DNA from 3 places in the Xanthobacter pseudotagetidis genome. Region 2 is predicted to be linked to each of the others. Evidence: predicted binding sites of a transcription regulator. Region 2 holds the regulator's gene; each other region holds the start of a gene.
The links. The regulator HrcA, encoded in region 2, represses chaperone genes, less so after heat shock. The targets are predictions, from matches to a motif close to GTTAGCACTCNCNNNNNGNGAGTGCTAAC.
Positions count from the first base shown of each region.

Region 1: the regulator HrcA is predicted to act here: its motif matches at 1,746-1,774, upstream of groES (co-chaperone GroES).
Region 3: the regulator HrcA is predicted to act here: its motif matches at 1,807-1,835, upstream of groES (co-chaperone GroES).

Region 1 covers NZ_CM195534.1:2,928,466-2,934,149, forward strand. Annotated here, with positions in the region: gene groL (chaperonin GroEL) at 1-1,227, opposite strand, end outside; gene groES (co-chaperone GroES) at 1,317-1,631, opposite strand; gene V5F67_RS13405 (usg protein) at 2,016-2,294, shown strand; gene V5F67_RS13410 (exopolysaccharide biosynthesis protein) at 2,571-3,173, shown strand; gene queA (tRNA preQ1(34) S-adenosylmethionine ribosyltransferase-isomerase QueA) at 3,213-4,298, shown strand; gene tgt (tRNA guanosine(34) transglycosylase Tgt) at 4,295-5,446, shown strand; gene gatC (Asp-tRNA(Asn)/Glu-tRNA(Gln) amidotransferase subunit GatC) at 5,683-5,684, shown strand, end outside.
Region 2 covers NZ_CM195534.1:1,608,043-1,613,726, reverse strand. Annotated here, with positions in the region: gene rdgB (RdgB/HAM1 family non-canonical purine NTP pyrophosphatase) at 1-537, opposite strand, end outside; gene rph (ribonuclease PH) at 537-1,250, opposite strand; gene hrcA (heat-inducible transcriptional repressor HrcA) at 1,422-2,522, shown strand; gene grpE (nucleotide exchange factor GrpE) at 2,652-3,311, shown strand; gene V5F67_RS07355 (response regulator) at 3,389-3,811, opposite strand; gene efp (elongation factor P) at 4,153-4,722, opposite strand; gene epmA (EF-P lysine aminoacylase EpmA) at 4,856-5,684, shown strand, end outside.
Region 3 covers NZ_CM195534.1:2,126,795-2,132,478, reverse strand. Annotated here, with positions in the region: gene groL (chaperonin GroEL) at 1-1,425, opposite strand, end outside; gene groES (co-chaperone GroES) at 1,472-1,762, opposite strand; gene V5F67_RS09735 (hypothetical protein) at 2,110-2,634, shown strand; gene V5F67_RS09730 (TonB-dependent siderophore receptor) at 2,958-4,952, shown strand; gene lepA (translation elongation factor 4) at 4,987-5,684, opposite strand, start outside.

The DNA.
Region 1 (5,684 bases), 1.3 Mb from region 2:
TTCCTCGACCGCGGCGCGGGTGGCGTGGAGCGCGTCGTCAACGCGGTCCTTCTTCTCCTTCACCTCGACCTCGGTGGCGCCGCCGACGCGCACGACGGCCACGCCGCCGGCAAGCTTGGCGAGGCGCTCCTGCAGCTTCTCGCGGTCATAGTCCGAGGTGGTCTCCTCGATCTGCGCCTTGATCTGCTGGATGCGGGCGGTGATCTCCTCCTTGGAGCCGGCGCCGTCGACGATCGTGGTGTTCTCCTTCTCGATCACCACCTTCTTGGCGCGGCCGAGCATGGAGAGGTTCACGTTCTCGAGCTTGATGCCGAGGTCCTCGGAGATCGCCTGGCCGCCGGTCAGGATGGCGATGTCCTGCAGCATGGCCTTGCGACGGTCGCCGAAGCCGGGGGCCTTCACCGCCGCGACCTTCAGGCCACCACGCAGCTTGTTCACCACGAGGGTGGCGAGGGCCTCGCCCTCCACGTCCTCGGCGATGATCACGAGCGGCTTCGCCGACTGGACCACCGCCTCGAGCACCGGGAGCAGCTCCTGGAGGCCAGAGAGCTTCTTCTCGTGGATGAGGATGTAGGGATCCTCGAACTCAACGCGCATCTTCTCGGCGTTGGTGACGAAGTAGGGCGAGAGGTAGCCGCGGTCGAACTGCATGCCCTCGACCACGTCGAGCTCGGTCTCGAAGGACTTCGCCTCCTCCACCGTGATGACGCCCTCGTTGCCGACCTTCTTCATGGCCTCGGCGAGGAACTTGCCGACCTCGGCGTCGCCGTTGGCGGAGATGGTGCCGACCTGGGCGATCTCCTCGTTGGAGGTCACCTTCTTGGAGTTGGCGGCCAGATCCTTGACGATGGCCTCGACGGCGAGGTCGACGCCGCGCTTCAGGTCCATGGGGTTCATGCCGGCGGCCACCGCCTTGGCGCCTTCCTTGACGATCGCCTGGGCGAGCACGGTGGCGGTGGTGGTGCCGTCGCCGGCGAGGTCGTTGGTCTTGGAGGCGACCTCGCGCACCAGCTGGGCGCCGAGGTTCTCGAACTTGTCCTCGAGCTCGATCTCCTTCGCCACCGTCACACCGTCCTTGGTGATGCGGGGGGCGCCGAAGCTCTTCTCGATGACGACGTTGCGGCCCTTGGGGCCGAGCGTCACCTTCACCGCGTTGGCGAGGATGTCGACGCCGCGCAGAACCTTGTCGCGCGCGTCCACGGAGAATTTCACGTCCTTGGCAGCCATGTGCCTTGCTCCTTCAGCTTGGGACGATTGAACTTGGAAAAAAGCGCAGGCCGCTCAGGCGGCCGTTAGCTCTTGCGCTTGAAGGCTGCTCACGCAGCCTTCTTGGCCGAGGCGGTGCCCTCGATCACGCCAAGGATGTCGCTCTCCTTCATGATGAGCAGGTCCTGGCCGTCGATCTTGACCTCGGTGCCGGACCACTTGCCGAACAGCACGCGGTCGCCGGCCTTCACGTCGAGCGCCACCAGTTCGCCCTTCTCGTTGCGGGCGCCGGGGCCGACAGCCACCACCTCGCCCTGCATGGGCTTCTCCTTGGCGGTGTCGGGAATGATGATGCCGCCGGCGGTCTTCTCTTCGGCGTCGATACGCTTGACCACCACGCGGTCGTGCAGGGGACGGAAACCCATCGGGGAAACCTCCGGTTGGAATGCCATTTTTCGGGGCACCGGGCGCGTGCGCTCCCGGCTCCGCTGGCGATCTAAGGGGCGCCCGCGCGACCTTCAAGGGGGAGTCGGGAAAAAATTGGCACTCGATCCAGGGGAGTGCCAGACGCCCTTCCATGGCCGGCGAAGCATTGCGGCTCAAGGCGTTAAGGCAAGGAGCGGGGACGCGTGGCTTATGCGCCGGCATTGCGGCGGCAATGGGAGCGTTCTGTCAGCAGTCATGTCCAATCGCTGCTAGTCCATTGTTTTTGCTTGAATAAACCATTCTTTAGCCTTGGCGGGCGGAAGCTCGTGAGCCGACAATGGTTCTCCGGCCTCGCGCCGGATCAGGCGGAGGAGGTTCAGAACATGGTCTCTTCGGTGTCGCGCGACTTCGTTCGTCAGATCGAGGGCTACGGCCTGGCCACGGCCGAGATTCTCTATCGGCTGCCAGATCATCCCAAGCTGCTCCAGAGCTTCGTCTGGCAGGAATATGACCTCTGCCCCGACTTCCCGGAGCTCAACCGGTTCCTCGCCTTCTGGCGCAAGGAGATCGAGGGCGCCTTGCATTCCGTTCGCGTCAGCCATTGCGGCCTGATCAAGCCGGCGGAGCTGACACCGGTGAACGGCATGTTCCTGCTCCATTGAGGAGCCAGGTTGCCTCATACGTCATTTGCTCTCCCCTTGGGGCCGCAGATGCGCTAGCTTGAGCGGGGGCGGCAGGCGGGCATGCGCGTTTGCGGGGGTTCACGCGCATGCCGCTTTGCCCGTTTTCGGCGCCATGTCTTCAGGGCCTTGGTTTCAGCGCCCTGCATGGCGCTCGCGTGCGAAAGTTCGAGGCTGGACGGTCGGGCCGCCGCGGTCATGCCCTGACACTGCCGCTTTCTCGATGCTATGGATGGGCGACCAGGAGGAAAGGTCGCCTTGGACCATCGCACGCCCAGAACGTCCGAACTGCTTGCCGCGGTGCTCGCTGCCCACACCGAGGACAAGGTGGCCATCGGCGATCTCGTGAACGCGCTGCGCAACCGCGCATTCGGCATCCTGTTCCTGATCTTCGGCATCCCCAACTGCATTCCCATGCCGCCGGGTATTCCGGTGATCTGCGGCATCATCCTCGGCCTCATCGGCGCGCAGATGATGATCGGACGCCAGGAGCTGTGGCTGCCGGAGAAGGTGGCCAAGCGCACCTTCTCGCGCTCCATGCTGGAGAGCATCGTCACCCACTCCAAGCCCTGGATCGAGCGCTTCGAGCGCTTCTCGCGCCCGCGCTACGAGCAGTTCGCCGGTCCCACCGCGCGCCGGGTGGTGGGCGCGACGGTCGTGCTTCTGGGCTTCATCCTGCTGCTGCCCATCCCCTTCCTCGGCAACCTGCCGCCGGGATTTGCCGTGTGCGTGTTCGGCCTCGGCCTGGTGGAGCGGGACGGGCTGGTGATTCTCGCCGGCTTCGGCGCCACCCTGCTCGGCCTCGCCGTCACCGGCCTGATGAGCTGGGCCATCTGGCAGGGAGCGATCGCTATATTCTAGAAGGGCTGTCCGGCCCTTTCTTCTGGCGACCCCTGTTCCATGCGCGTCGACACCTTCGATTTCGAGCTTCCCGAGGAGCGTATCGCGCTCCGCCCCGCCGAGCCGCGCGATGCGGCGCGCATGCTGGTGGTGCGTCCCGGCGCGGAGCCGGAGCTGGAAGACCGGGGGGTGCGCGACCTGCCCTCGTTTCTGAAACCCGGCGACGCGCTGGTGGTGAACGACACCCGCGTCATTCCTGCCGCGCTCGAAGGCGTGCGCGCCCGCGCCGGCGGCGAGGTGCGCATCGAGGCGACGCTGGTGAAGCGGCTCGGCCCGGCGCGCTGGCGCGCCTTCGCCAAGCCGGGCAAGCGGCTGAAGGAAGGCGACCGTGTGCGCTTCGGCGGGGAGGGCAGCGCCTGCCTCCTCGGCACGCTCGACGCCACCGTGGAGGGCAAGGACGAGGACGGCGCGGTGCGGCTCGCCTTCGACCTTGCCGGCCCGGCGCTGGACGAGGCCATCGCCCAGGTGGGCCACATGCCGATCCCGCCGTACATCGCCGCCCGCCGCCACGAGGACGACCGCGACCGGGAGGACTACCAGACCCTGTTCGCCCGCGTCTCCGGCTCGGTGGCGGCGCCCACCGCCAGCCTGCATTTCACGCCGGACCTCTTGGCGCGCATCGCCGCGGCCGGGGTGGAGCGGCACACGGTGACGCTGCACGTGGGGCCGGGCACCTTCCTGCCGGTGAAGGCGGACGACACCTCCGGCCACCGCATGCACGCCGAATGGGGCGAGGTGACGCGCGAGACCGCCGATGCCCTCAACGCGGTGAAGGCGAAGGGAGGGCGCATCCTCACCGTCGGCTCCACCTCCACCCGGCTGATCGAGAGCGCGGCGGGGGAGGACGGCGTCATCCGTCCGTTCGCGGGCGAGACCGACATCTTCATCACGCCCGGCTACCGGTTCAGGGCCATCGGCGGCATGCTCACCAACTTCCATCTGCCGCGCTCGACGCTGGTGATGCTGGTGGCGGCGCTGGTCGGCCATGAGGCGCAGAAGCGTGCCTATGCCCATGCCATCGCGCAGGGCTACCGCTTCTATTCCTATGGCGATGCGTGCCTGCTTCTGCCAGAAGGCGGAGCATGACCGCCGCGCCTGCCTCCGACACCTTCTCTTTCGCCGTCTCCGCCACCTCGGGCGCCGCCCGCACCGGTATCGTCTCGACGCCACGCGGGGCGATCCGCACGCCGGCCTTCATGCCGGTGGGCACGGTGGCGACCGTGAAGGGGCTCTATTTCGACCAGGTGCGGCAGGCGGGCGCCGACATCGTGCTCGCCAACACCTATCACCTCATGCTGCGCCCCGGCGCCGAGCGGGTGGCCCGGCTTGGGGGGCTGCATACGTTCATGGGCTGGGACGGGCCGATCCTCACCGATTCCGGCGGCTTCCAGGTCATGAGCCTGTCGTCGCTGCGCAAGATGAGCGAGCAGGGCGTCACCTTCCGCTCGCACGTGGACGGCGCGCTCCATGAGATGAGCCCGGAGCGCTCCATCGAGATCCAGGGCCTGCTCGGCGCCGACATCCAGATGCAGCTCGATGAATGCGTGCGCCTGCCGTGCGAGGATGCGGAGGCCGAGCGCGCCATGCGCCTGTCCCTGCGCTGGGCCGAGCGCTCGAAGCGCGCGTTCGAGGCGCAGCCGAAGGGGCGGGCGCTGTTCGGCATCGTCCAGGGCGGGGCGGTGCCGGCGCTCCGGGTGGAGTCGGCCCGCGCGCTCGCCGACATGGACTTCCCCGGCCATTCCATCGGCGGCCTTGCGGTGGGTGAGCCGCAGGAGGTCATGCTCGCCATGATCGAGACCGTGGAACCGCACCTGCCGGCGGCAAAGCCGCGCTACCTCATGGGCGTGGGCACGCCGGACGACCTTCTGGAGGCGGTCGCGCGCGGCATCGACATGTTCGACTGCGTCATGCCGACCCGCTCCGGCCGCCATGCGCTCGCCTTCACCCGCTTCGGCCGCATCAACCTGAAGAACGCCCGCCACGCCGAGGACCCGCGCCCGCTGGACGAAGCGAGCGATTGCCCGGCGCTGCGCGACTATTCCCGCGCCTACCTGCATCACCTCGTGCGCTGCGAGGAGATGCTGGGGGCGATGCTGATCTCCTGGGCAAATATTCATTACTACCAGCAGCTCATGGCCGGCGCCCGCGCCGCCATCGCCGCCGGGCGCTACGCGGATTATGTGGCAGAGACCAAGGAAGGCTGGGCGCGGGGTGACATCGCGCCGGTGGGGTGAGGGCAGGGGGCGTCTGGGCGTGGTTTGCTGAGACTGCTGTTCGTCCGTCGCCCTCGGGCTCGGCGGCTCCGGCCATGGATGCTCCGCTCAAGCCGGAGCATGGCGGCGGTGAAAGGGGGCGGGTTCGCGCGATCGACACGGGGCAGAAGGCTCGTCGTCCGACAACATCGGCCCGCCGCCATTGCGCCGGGGAACGCCCGCTTGCTATAGCGCAGGTCGGCTTTCGGGAGCACAGCAT
Region 2 (5,684 bases):
GGACATCTCGGCAAAGGTCTTCTCGTAGCCCTCGGGCTTGAAGATGGGATCGTAGCCGAACCCCTTGGCGCCGCGCGGCGGCCATACCAGGGTACCCTCGACCGTGCCCTCGAACTCCTCCAGGTGCCCGTCCGGCCAGGCGAGGCACAGCGCCGAGACGAAGCGCGCGCAGCGCTGCCCGGGCGCCAGCGCGCCCGCCTTGCGCAGCTCCTCCTCCACCTTCTCCATGGCCAGCTCGAAGTCGCGCTCCGGCCCGGCCCAGCGGGCGGTGTGGATGCCGGGGGCGCCGCCCAGGGCATCGATCACCAGCCCGGAATCGTCCGCGAAGGCTGGAAAGCCTGAGGCCTTGGCCGCCGCCACCGCCTTAAGGCGGGCATTGCCGGCGAAGGTCTGCTCGGTCTCCTCCGGCTCGGCGAGGCCGAGCTCGGCGGCGGAGACCGCCTCCACCCCGTGCGGCTCCAGGAGCATGCGCATCTCGGTGAGCTTGCCGGGATTGTGCGTCGCCACCACGAGGCGGCCCTGGAGGCGGCGGCCCATCAGGCCACGGCCGCCTTCTGGAGCGCCACTAGGTGCTCGACCCCGCCGCGCGCGAGCGAGAGCAGCGAAAGCAGCTCCTCCTGGGTGAACGGGGTCTTCTCCGCCGTGCCCTGGATCTCGACGATGCCGCCGTCACCCGTCATGACGAAGTTGGCGTCGGTCTCGGCGGCGGAATCCTCGGCATAGTCGAGGTCCAGCACCGGCGTGCCGTTGTAGATGCCGCAGGAGACCGCGGCCACGTGGGTCTTGAGCGGGATCTCCTTCACCATGGAGCGCGCGCGCATCCAGGCGAGGCAGTCATAGAGCGCGATCCAGGCGCCGGTGATGGCGGCGGTGCGGGTGCCGCCGTCGGCCTGCAGCACGTCGCAGTCGATGGTGATCTGCTTCTCGCCGAGGCCGACGAGGTCGGTGACGGAGCGCAGGGAGCGGCCGATCAGGCGCTGGATCTCCTGGGTGCGGCCGGAAGGCCGGCCGGTCGTGCTCTCGCGCCGCGTGCGGTCGTGGGTGGCGCGCGGCAGCATGGAATATTCCGCCGTCACCCAGCCGCGCCCCTGGCCCTTCAGCCACGGCGGCAGGCGCTCCTCCAGCGTCGCGGCCACCAGCACGTGGGTGTCGCCGAACTTGACCAGGCAGGAGCCTTCCGCATGGCGCATGACGCCCCGCTCGAAGGAGACGGCGCGCATCTGGTCGGGGGCGCGTTTGCTGGGACGCATGACACTTCCTTTGAGGTATTCTTGTTCCGGGCGCCTTTGTAGGGGGGGCGGATGACGCCAGCAAGGGGCGCGCCGCCGCGGCGCTTGAACCGGACCCGGCGGATGGACACATTATAGCGTCCCGGCCGTCCTGACGCTTGGCCGACCCGCGTTTCGCAGACGAGGCACACCGTGGCTCTGGACCCGCTTCTGTCCCTGTCCACCGGCGCGCTGGCGCAGATCGACGAGCGCGCGCGCGAGATCTTCCGCCAGATCGTCGAGAGCTACCTGGCCACCGGGGAGCCGGTGGGCTCGCGCAACATCTCGCGCCTGATCCCCATGACGCTGTCGCCCGCCTCGGTGCGCAACGTGATGGCGGACCTGGAGGCCGCCGGCCTCATCTTCGCCCCCCACACCAGCGCCGGGCGCCTGCCCACCGAGCGCGGCCTGCGCTTCTTCGTCGACGCCATGCTGGAGATCGGCGACGTCAACGAGCGCGACCGCACCAGCATCGAGGCGCAGGTGATGGCCGCCGCCAAGGGCGCGACCGTGGAGGGCGTGCTCCAGGAGGCCTCCGCCCTGCTCTCCGGCCTCTCGCGCGGGGCCGGCGTCGTCACGGCGCTGAAGACCGATCCGCGCCTCAAGCACGTGGAGTTCGTGCCGCTGGATCCCGGCCGGGCGCTGGTGATCCTGGTCTCCGAGGACGGGCAGGTGGAGAACCGCGTGCTGCCGCTGCCGGCCGGCCTCCCCGCCTCCGCGCTCACCGAGGCGACGAACTTCCTCAGCGCCCGCATCCGTGGCCGCACGCTGGCCGAGGCGCGGGCGGAGATGGAGAGCACGCTGGCGGAGCTGCGGCGCGACCTCGACGCCCTTACCGCCCGCGTGGTGGAGGCGGGGCTCGCCACCTGGTCCGGCGACGCGCCCTCCGAGCGGCGCCTCATCGTGCGCGGGCAGGCGAAGCTCCTGGAGGACCTGCGCGCGCTGGAGGACCTGGAGCGCATCCGCCTCCTGTTCGACGATCTGGAGCAGAAGCGCGACGTGGTGGACCTCCTGGGCCGCGCCGAGGAGGCGCAGGCGCTGCGCATCTTCATCGGCTCGGAGAACCGGCTGTTCTCGCTCTCCGGCTCCTCCACCATCGTCGCCCCCTATCGCGACGGGCAGGGCCGGGTGCTGGGCGTGCTGGGCGTGATCGGGCCGACGCGGCTCAATTACGGGCGCATCGTGCCGATGGTGGACTTCACCGCCCGCCTGGTCAGCCGCGTGCTCGGCGCGCCGGGGGCGGATGCGGCGTGAGGGCGTCCGAACGGGGAATGCCGGCGCCGCCCGGTCGCGGACTCTTGATTTTTCCCCCGGTCTTTCCGATATGCGCGGGGAACATGCCGCCCCTCGCGGGCGAGATCGCTTGAGAAAGAGGAAGACCGGATGAGCGAGCAGATGCGCGCGCCCGAGACCGGCGAGGGCGCGGCCGATCCCAGCTCCACCGCCAAGGCCGAAGCCAACGCCGAGGCCGAGGCCCTGGCGGCCGCCGACGCCCAGATCGGCGCCGATGCCGCCGCCGAGCGCGCGCGGCTCGAGGGCGAGATCGCCAACCTGAAGGACAAGTTCCTGCGCGCGTTCGCCGAGGCGGAGAATGTCCGCCGCCGCGCCGACAAGGAGGTGGCCGACGCCAAGGCCTACGGCGTCGCCGCGTTCGCGCGCGACATGCTCAACGTCGCCGACGACCTCGCCCGCGCGCTTGCGGCCGTGGACGACAAGGTGAAGGACGAGGCCGAGGGGTCCCTGAAGGCGCTGCTTGAAGGCCTGGAGCTGACCGAGCGCGGCTTCCACAAGGCGCTGGAAAAGCACGGCATCCGCAAGATCGAGCCGCGCGGCGAGCGCTTCGACCCCAACCTGCATCAGGCCATGTTCGAGGTGCCGGACCCGAGCGTGCCGTCGGGCACCGTGGTCCAGGTGGTCCAGGCCGGCTACACCATCGGCGAGCGGGTGCTGCGCCCGGCCATGGTCGGCGTCGCCCGCGGCGGACCCAAGCCGGAGGCCGTCAAGTCCGACGCCGCGAAGCCCGACACGGCAACCGGCGGCTGAACGCGAAAGGGGCGCCAGCGGCGCCCCTTGTCGTCCCGGCTTCACCATGGGGCGGCAGCCGGGTGGGGGCCCATCCTTCAGGGATAGCCGGCGGTCTCGAAGCCGCCGCGCGCGCCGCCTTGTCCCTCGTCGTCGTCATCCGCCCCCATGAGCTCCGCGAGCGTCGTCGCGATGGCCTTGCTGGTATAGGGCTTCGGCACCCGCGGCGCGTCCGCGAACTTCTCCGGCAGCCGGCCGGAGCCCGAATAGCCCGAGCAGAACATGAACGGGACGCCGCGGTCCAAAAGGATGGCGGCGGCTGGAAACACGGCCTCTCCGGCGAGATTGACGTCGAGGATGGCGGCATCCACCGCTTCGTGCGCCGCGGCCACCATTGCGGCGGAAAGGCTCGCCACGGGTCCGACCACGGTGCAGCCCAGCGCCCTGAGATTGTCCTCGAGGCCCAGGGCCACCAGGAACTCGTCCTCGACGACGAGCACCCGCTTTCCAGAAAACTTCATCTTTACATACGCCTTGGTTGGTCCCTGCATTTTCGCGACCAACGGCCCGTCGGGCGGAAAGTTCCGTGGCCCACCCAGGCGCGGCGTATTGCCATCCTCGCGGCCCATGCCCCACCGGGCGGCGACGCCAACCACCGGCCTCTGGATCAAGCTATTGCAAACGCTTGAAAATAAGCCGCTCGGGCGGCAAGGCGCGCCGCCGACGCGAGGCCGGCGGGGGAAGGCAGACCGCTCCCGGAGCGGGTCTGCCTTGCGACCCCGGCAGGCCAGCCAAGCGCGTGGCGTCAAGACACGACCGGCCGGGCAGCAGCCGTCCCCGCCGGGCGCCGCGCCGGCGTCGATCAGTCCTTGGCGCGCTCCACGTAGGACGCATCGGCGGTCATGATGACCACGCGTGTGCCGGCGGAGACGTGCGGCGGCACCATGGTGCGCACGCCGTTGGACAGCATGGCCGGCTTGTAGGACGAGGAGGCGGTCTGCCCCTTCACGGTCGGCTCGGTGTCGACGATCTCGAGCGTCACGCGCGCCGGCAGCTCGATGGCGATCGGCACGCCGTTATGGGTGGAGAGCATGCATTCCATGCCTTCCTGGAGATAGACCGACTGGTCGCCCATCACGTCCTTCGGCACCGTGACCTGGTCGAAGGTCTCGGGGTTCATGAAGGTGTAGCCGTCGGAATCCTCGTAGAGGAAGGTGTGCGGGCGGTCCTCCACGAAGGCGCGCTCCACCTGCTCGGTGGTGCGGTAGCGCTCGGAGATCTTCACGCCGTCGGAAATCCGGCGCATGTCGAGCTGCGTGACGGGCGTGCCCTTGCCGGGATGGATGTTCTCGGCGGTGAGCACCACGTAGAGCTTGTCGTCGATGTCGACCACATTGCCCTTGCGCAGGGAGCTGGCGATGACCTTGACCACGTATCGTCTTCCTCGAACTGTGCGGCGGCGCCGCGTCTGAGCGTTGGCGCGCACCTAACCCATAATGGCGCCGAGCGCCAGCCTCCGCGCGCATTTCGCGCCCGGAGCGCCTGCCAGGGACCTGCCGCGAGCGATGACCACGCCTCCCTCCCCCGGCCCGCTGCCGAGTCCCTGGTGGGACCGGCGCGCCTATGAGGACCGCCGGCCCTTCCTGCTCGCCCGCGCGCGCCTGATGGCGCGGCTGCGGCAGGCGTTCGCGGACTGGGGGTTCCTGGAGGTGGAGACGCCCATCCTCCAGCGCTCGCCGGGCAACGAGACCCATCTGCACGCCTTCGCCACCGACCTCGTGGCGCCGGATGGGGCGCAGGCCCGCCTCTATCTGCGCACCTCGCCGGAATTCAGCGCCAAGAAGCTTCTGGCGGCGGGAGAGACGCGGATCGTCGAGTTCGCGCGGGTATTTCGAAACCGCGAACGTGGCATGGCGCACCATCCCGAGTTCACCATGGTCGAATGGTATCGGGTTGATGAGCCCTATACCGCGCTGATGACCGACTGCGCCCGCCTCCTGGCGCTGGCGGCGGAAGCCGGCGGGGCGCGCAGGTTCGCCTATCGCGGCCACGCCTGCGACCCGTTCGCGGAGCCCGAGCGCCTGACCGTGGCGGAAGCCTTTGAACGGCATGCGGGAATGGACCTCGCAGCCGTGCTGCCGCCCCCCGGCGCGGAGCCGGACGCCCCGGCCTTCTCGGCGGCGGCCGCGCGCGCCGGCATCCGCACGGCGCCTGACGATGGCTGGAGCGATATCTTCTCGCGGGTGCTGGTGGAGCGGATCGAGCCGGCGCTCGGCATCGGCCGGGCGACGCTGTTGTGCGACTATCCCGTGAGCGAGGCGGCGCTCGCCCGCGCCAAGCCCGCCGACCCGCGCTTTTCCGAGCGGTTCGAGCTCTATGCCTGCGGCCTGGAGC
Region 3 (5,684 bases), 520 kb from region 2:
CGGGTCCTTCGCCTCCAGCAGCTTGCCGACGACGATGGAGCCTTCCACGCCCGAGTTCTCGGCGATCTGGCGCAGCGGCGCCTCCAGCGCCTTGAGCACGATCTTGATGCCGGCGGCGATGTCGGCGTTCTCGGAGTTGAGGGCCTCGACCGCCTTGCGCGCGCGCAGCAGCGCCACGCCGCCGCCGGGAACGATGCCCTCTTCCACCGCCGCGCGGGTGGCGTTGAGCGCGTCGTCCACGCGGTCCTTCTTCTCCTTCACCTCGACCTCGGTCGAGCCGCCGACGCGGATCACCGCGACGCCGCCCGCCAGCTTGGCGAGGCGCTCCTGGAGCTTCTCGCGGTCGTAGTCCGAGGTGGTCTCCTCGATCTGCGCCTTGATCTGGGCGACGCGCGCCTCGATGTCCGCCTTCTCGCCGACGCCGTCGACGATGGTGGTCTTCTCCTTCTCGAGGATCACCTTCTTGGCGCGGCCGAGCTGGGCCAGCGTCACGTTCTCGAGCTTGATGCCGAGGTCCTCGGAGATCACCTGGCCGCCGGTGAGGATGGCGATGTCCTCCAGCATGGCCTTGCGGCGGTCGCCGAAGCCCGGCGCCTTCACCGCCGCGACCTTCAGGCCGCCGCGCAGCTTGTTCACCACCAGGGTCGCGAGGGCCTCGCCCTCCACGTCCTCGGCGATGATGACCAGCGGACGGCCCGACTGCACCACCGCCTCGAGCACGGGAAGGATCGGCTGCAGGCCGCCGAGCTTCTTCTCGTGGATGAGGATGTAGGGGTCCTCCAGGTCGGCGATCATCTTCTCGGCGTTGGTGACGAAGTAGGGCGAGAGATAGCCGCGGTCGAACTGCATGCCCTCGACCACCTCGAGCTCGGTCTCGGCGGTCTTGGCTTCCTCGACGGTGATCACGCCCTCGTTGCCCACGCGCTGCATGGCGCCGGCGATCATCTCGCCGATGGACTTGTCGCCGTTGGCGGAGATGGTGCCCACCTGCGCCACCTCGGCGGAGGAGGAGACCTTCTTGGCGCGATCCTGGATGTCCTTGAGCGCCGCGGTGACGGCGAGGTCGATGCCGCGCTTCAGGTCCATCGGGTTCATGCCGGCGGCCACCGCCTTGGCGCCTTCCTTGACGATCGCCTGGGCGAGCACGGTGGCGGTGGTGGTGCCGTCGCCGGCGAGGTCGTTGGTCTTCGAGGCCACCTCGCGCACGAGCTGCGCGCCGAGATTCTCGAACTTGTCCTCGAGCTCGATCTCCTTGGCGACGGAGACGCCGTCCTTGGTGATGCGCGGGGCGCCGAACGACTTCTCGATCACCACGTTGCGGCCCTTGGGGCCGAGGGTGACCTTCACCGCGTTGGCGAGGATGTCGACGCCGCGCAGCAGCTTGTCGCGCGCGTCGGAGGAGAACTTCACGTCTTTGGCAGCCATCTCGGCCTCCTTAATGGGATTGTCGGGGGTGGACCGGGCGGGCGCCTTACTTGGCGATCACGCCGAGGATGTCGCTCTCCTTCATGATCAGGAGATCCTCGCCGTCGATCTTCACCTCGGTGCCGGACCACTTGCCGAACAGCACCCGGTCGCCGGCCTTCACGTCGAGGGGAATGAGCTTGCCGGCCTCGTCGCGGGCGCCGGCGCCCACCGCCACCACCTCGCCCTCCTGGGGCTTCTCCTTGGCGGTGTCGGGGATGATGATGCCGCCGGCGGTCTTCTGCTCGGCTTCGATGCGCTTGACGACGACCCGGTCGTGCAGGGGACGGAAGGCCATGGGACTTTTCCTCTCGGCGCTTGGAGGCGGGTGATCCCGCCGGTTCTGGCACTCACGATCAGGGAGTGCCAAGCTCGCGGCGGAGATAATCAGCCCGCCGCCCGGCGTCAAGGCGGGAGACCGCTGTCGGCAGGCGCATACCAATCGGTAACCAAGGCGCCGTTAGGATTTCGCCATCGCTGACCGCTGGCGGTGCCGCTGCGGCACCTCACGCAGGGTCAGGACCGAGGTCGGCCTCCCAGGTCGACGCCGTGCCGGGAACGCTCTATGGTCCGGCACGCCCGCACGGCGGGACGGGGAGGCGAAATTCCAGGGCGCAGGAAGCGCGTAGGTTGCGGAGTGGCCTGATGCTGACACAGACGGTGGAACACGAGACGTCCCGCGAACGGAGCGGTCGCCGGGGCGCGGGTCGCCACCCCTGGGGCGCTGCCATCGCCGTCACCTTCGCGCTCGCCCTCGCCGCGTGCGAGACCACGCCCAGTGCGCCGCCGCCGCCCGCCCTGCCGCAATATACCAGCCCCATCCCGGCGGCGAGCCTCGTGGGCCGCTGGGGCCTCGCCGCCTATCACCGCCCGGACGACGCCGCCCGCACCGAGACGCAGGCCAGGGCCCAGTGCTCGAACCCCTATGTCATCACCGCCGGCCCGAACGGCGGCGTGATGATGTATCTCGCCGACGACAACAAGCTCACCGAGGTGGTCTCCAAGCAGGTGGCGGGCGGCCCCACGTTTATCGGCCCGCCCGACGAGGCTGCCGGCGGCGAGAAGGACCGCCAGGTGCTGCGCTTCGACGGCAAGGTGCTGGTGCTCAAGTGGGTCGACCCGGAAGTGTCCAAGCGCTACGGCACCATGGTGTTCGTGCGCTGCGCCTGAGCGGGCGCCGCACGCCGGGCGTCACTTGAGAAAAGCCGCTGCCCGGGAGCGCCCGGCCCCGGGAGGCGCGGCGGTCTATCGTATCCGGTTGAAACGCGGGCAAGGCGCCCGTACCTGTAGGGTCGAACCCATCTGTTCGAGCTTGCGGGATTTCCATGACCGCTCTGGCCAGAACCGCTCCCGCCAGCACTTCCCGTGCCGGGATGCCTTCTTCCAAGCCTGCGCTTGAGCGCGGCGCATCGCGCCGCCGCCGGATATCCGCGCTTCTGGCCGCCACGGCCCTGTCCGCCCTCGCGCCCGCTGCCGCCCGGGCGGAGGACACCATGCTTCCCACCCTCACCGTGGAGAACGACGAGCAGAGCGCGTGGGGGCCGGTGGACGGCTACATCGCCGAGACCAGCGCCGTCGGCACCAAGACCGACACGCCGATCCTGGCGACGCCGCGCGCCATCTCCGTGGTCACGCGCGAGGAGATGGAGGACCGCGGGGCGCGGACCGTGGTGGACGCCGTCGGCTATACCGCGGGCGTCGTGAGCGGCACCTATGGCTATGATCCGCCCTTCGACTCGATCTATATTCGCGGCTTCCCCGTGACGGCGAACGGCGACTTCCTCGACGGCCTGCGCCAGGGCGCAGGCCTCTTGTCCCGTTTCCGCACCGAAGTGTACGGCCTCGAGCGCATCGACATCATCAAGGGTCCGGCCGCCGTGCTCTATGGGCAGATGGTCCCGGGCGGGCTGATCAACCGCATCTCCAGGATGCCGGTGGACCGGACCTTCCACGAGGTGCAGGGGCAGGCGGGCGATCCGGACTGGCTGCAGGCCGCATTCGACTTCGGCGGCCGCGCCACGGAGGACGCCAGCGTGCTCTACCGCTTCACCGGCGTCGCCCGCGACGCCGACGGTCCCCGGGCCCACACCGACAACAACGAAATCTATCTCGCCCCCGCCGTGACCTTCCAGAACGACACGACGCGCCTCACGGTGCTCGCCAACATCCTCGACGCGGAGCTGCCGAGCAGCAGAGTTTACTACCAGCCGGGCGGAGTGCTCACCAAGGCGCCCGTCGGCACCTCCTTCAACCTCCTCGACCAGACCCAGCAGCAGATCGGCTACCGCCTGGAGCACGACCTCAACGACGCCGTCACCGTGCGCCAGAACCTGCGCTATGGCCGCATCGACAACACCAGTTCCTGGCTGCTTCCCACCGGGACCGAACGGGGACCTTATGTGGGCGTCTACGCCATCAGCTACAAAGAGGTGCTGGACATCTTCCAGGTGGACACCCAGATCCAGGCCAGGTTCGCCGCCGGCCCCATCCAGCACAAGGTGCTGGCCGGCCTCGACTATACCTGGGGCAGCACGAATTACGGCCGCGCCTACAGCACCATGGTGGCGCCCCTCAACCTGCTCGACCCCAACGCGCCGAACGTCGGCCTGATCCCGCGGCCGGCCATGACCGAGCGCATCCGCGTCGACCAGCTCGGCCTCTACGTCCAGGACCAGATGGAGTTCGGCGACGGCTGGCACTTCACCATCGCCGGCCGGCAGGACTTCACGGGCCAGCAGCAGACCGCCCCCCTCAGGGACGTCTCCGCCGCGCGGGACGAGCGGACGTTCACCTGGCAGGCGGGCCTGCTCTACGAGTTCGATTTCGGCCTGTCGCCTTATGTGAGCTACGCCACCTCGTTCCTCCCCTCCTACAATCTGGACCAGTTCGGAGCCCTGCTCCCATCCTCCACCGGCGAGCAGTACGAGGCCGGCGTCAAGTACCAGCCCAGGGGCAGCCGCAGCCTGTTCACCGCCGCCGCCTACCAGATCACCCAGAGCAATTATGCCGTGCAGGACCCGGTGAACCTCTATTACACCGCGGTGGGCAACGTGCGGGTGCGCGGCTTCGAGGCGGAGGCCCTGGTGCAGCTGGCGGACGGGCTTGATCTCACGGCGGCCTACACCTTCACCCGCGGCGAGATCATCGGCGGCGCCGATGCGGCCGCCATCGGCAAGACCCCGGTGAACATGCCGGAGAACGTGGCGTCGCTCTGGCTGAAATACACCGTCCTGGACGGGCCGGCGAAGGGCTTCGGCTTCGGCGCCGGCATCCGCTACATTGGCGCGTATTGGGCCGACCACCTCAACACCTACAAGAACTCCGCCCAGTTCCCGGTCGATGCGGCGCTCTATTACGCGAAAGACAATTGGAGGCTCGCGCTCAATGCGAGGAACCTGTTCGACCAGCAGGAGGCGCTGGAGAACGAGGGCGCCTGGTACTGGCAGCAGGGCCGCACCGTGATCGCCTCGGCGACCTACCGCTGGTGAGCGAAGGCAACGGGCCCTCCCACGTCCCGCGCGCCTACTCGTCCATCTTCAGGGCGGCGATGAAGGCTTCCTGCGGGATCTCCACCTTGCCGAACTGGCGCATCTTCTTCTTGCCCTCCTTCTGCTTGTCCAGAAGCTTGCGCTTTCTCGTGATGTCGCCGCCGTAGCACTTGGCGGTCACGTCCTTGCGCAGGGCCTTGATGGTCTCGCGGGCGATGATCTTGGCGCCGATGGCGGCCTGGATCGGGATGTTGAACAGGTGCTGCGGGATCAGGTCCTTCAGCTTCTCGCACATCACCCGTCCGCGCGCCTCGGCGCGGGTGCGGTGCACCAGCATGGAGAGGGCGTCCACCGGCTCGCCGTTCACCAGGATCGACATCTTCACCAGGTCGCCGGTGCGGTACTCGGTGATCTGGTAGTCGAACGAGGCGTAGCCCTTGGAGATGGACTTCAGCCGGTCGTAGAAGTCGAACACCACCTCGTTCAGCGGCAGGTCGTAGGTGACCATGGCGCGGGCGCCCACATAGGTGAGCTCGATCTGGTTGCCGCGCCGGTCCTGGCAGAGCTTCAGCACGCTGCCGAGATAGTCGTCCGGGGTGAGGATGGTGGCGCGGATCCAGGGCTCGCGGATCTCCTCGATCTTCACCACGTCCGGCATGTCGGCCGGGTTGTGCAGGTCGATCATCGAGCCGTCGGTCATCTCGATCTGGTAGATGACGGAGGGGGCGGTGG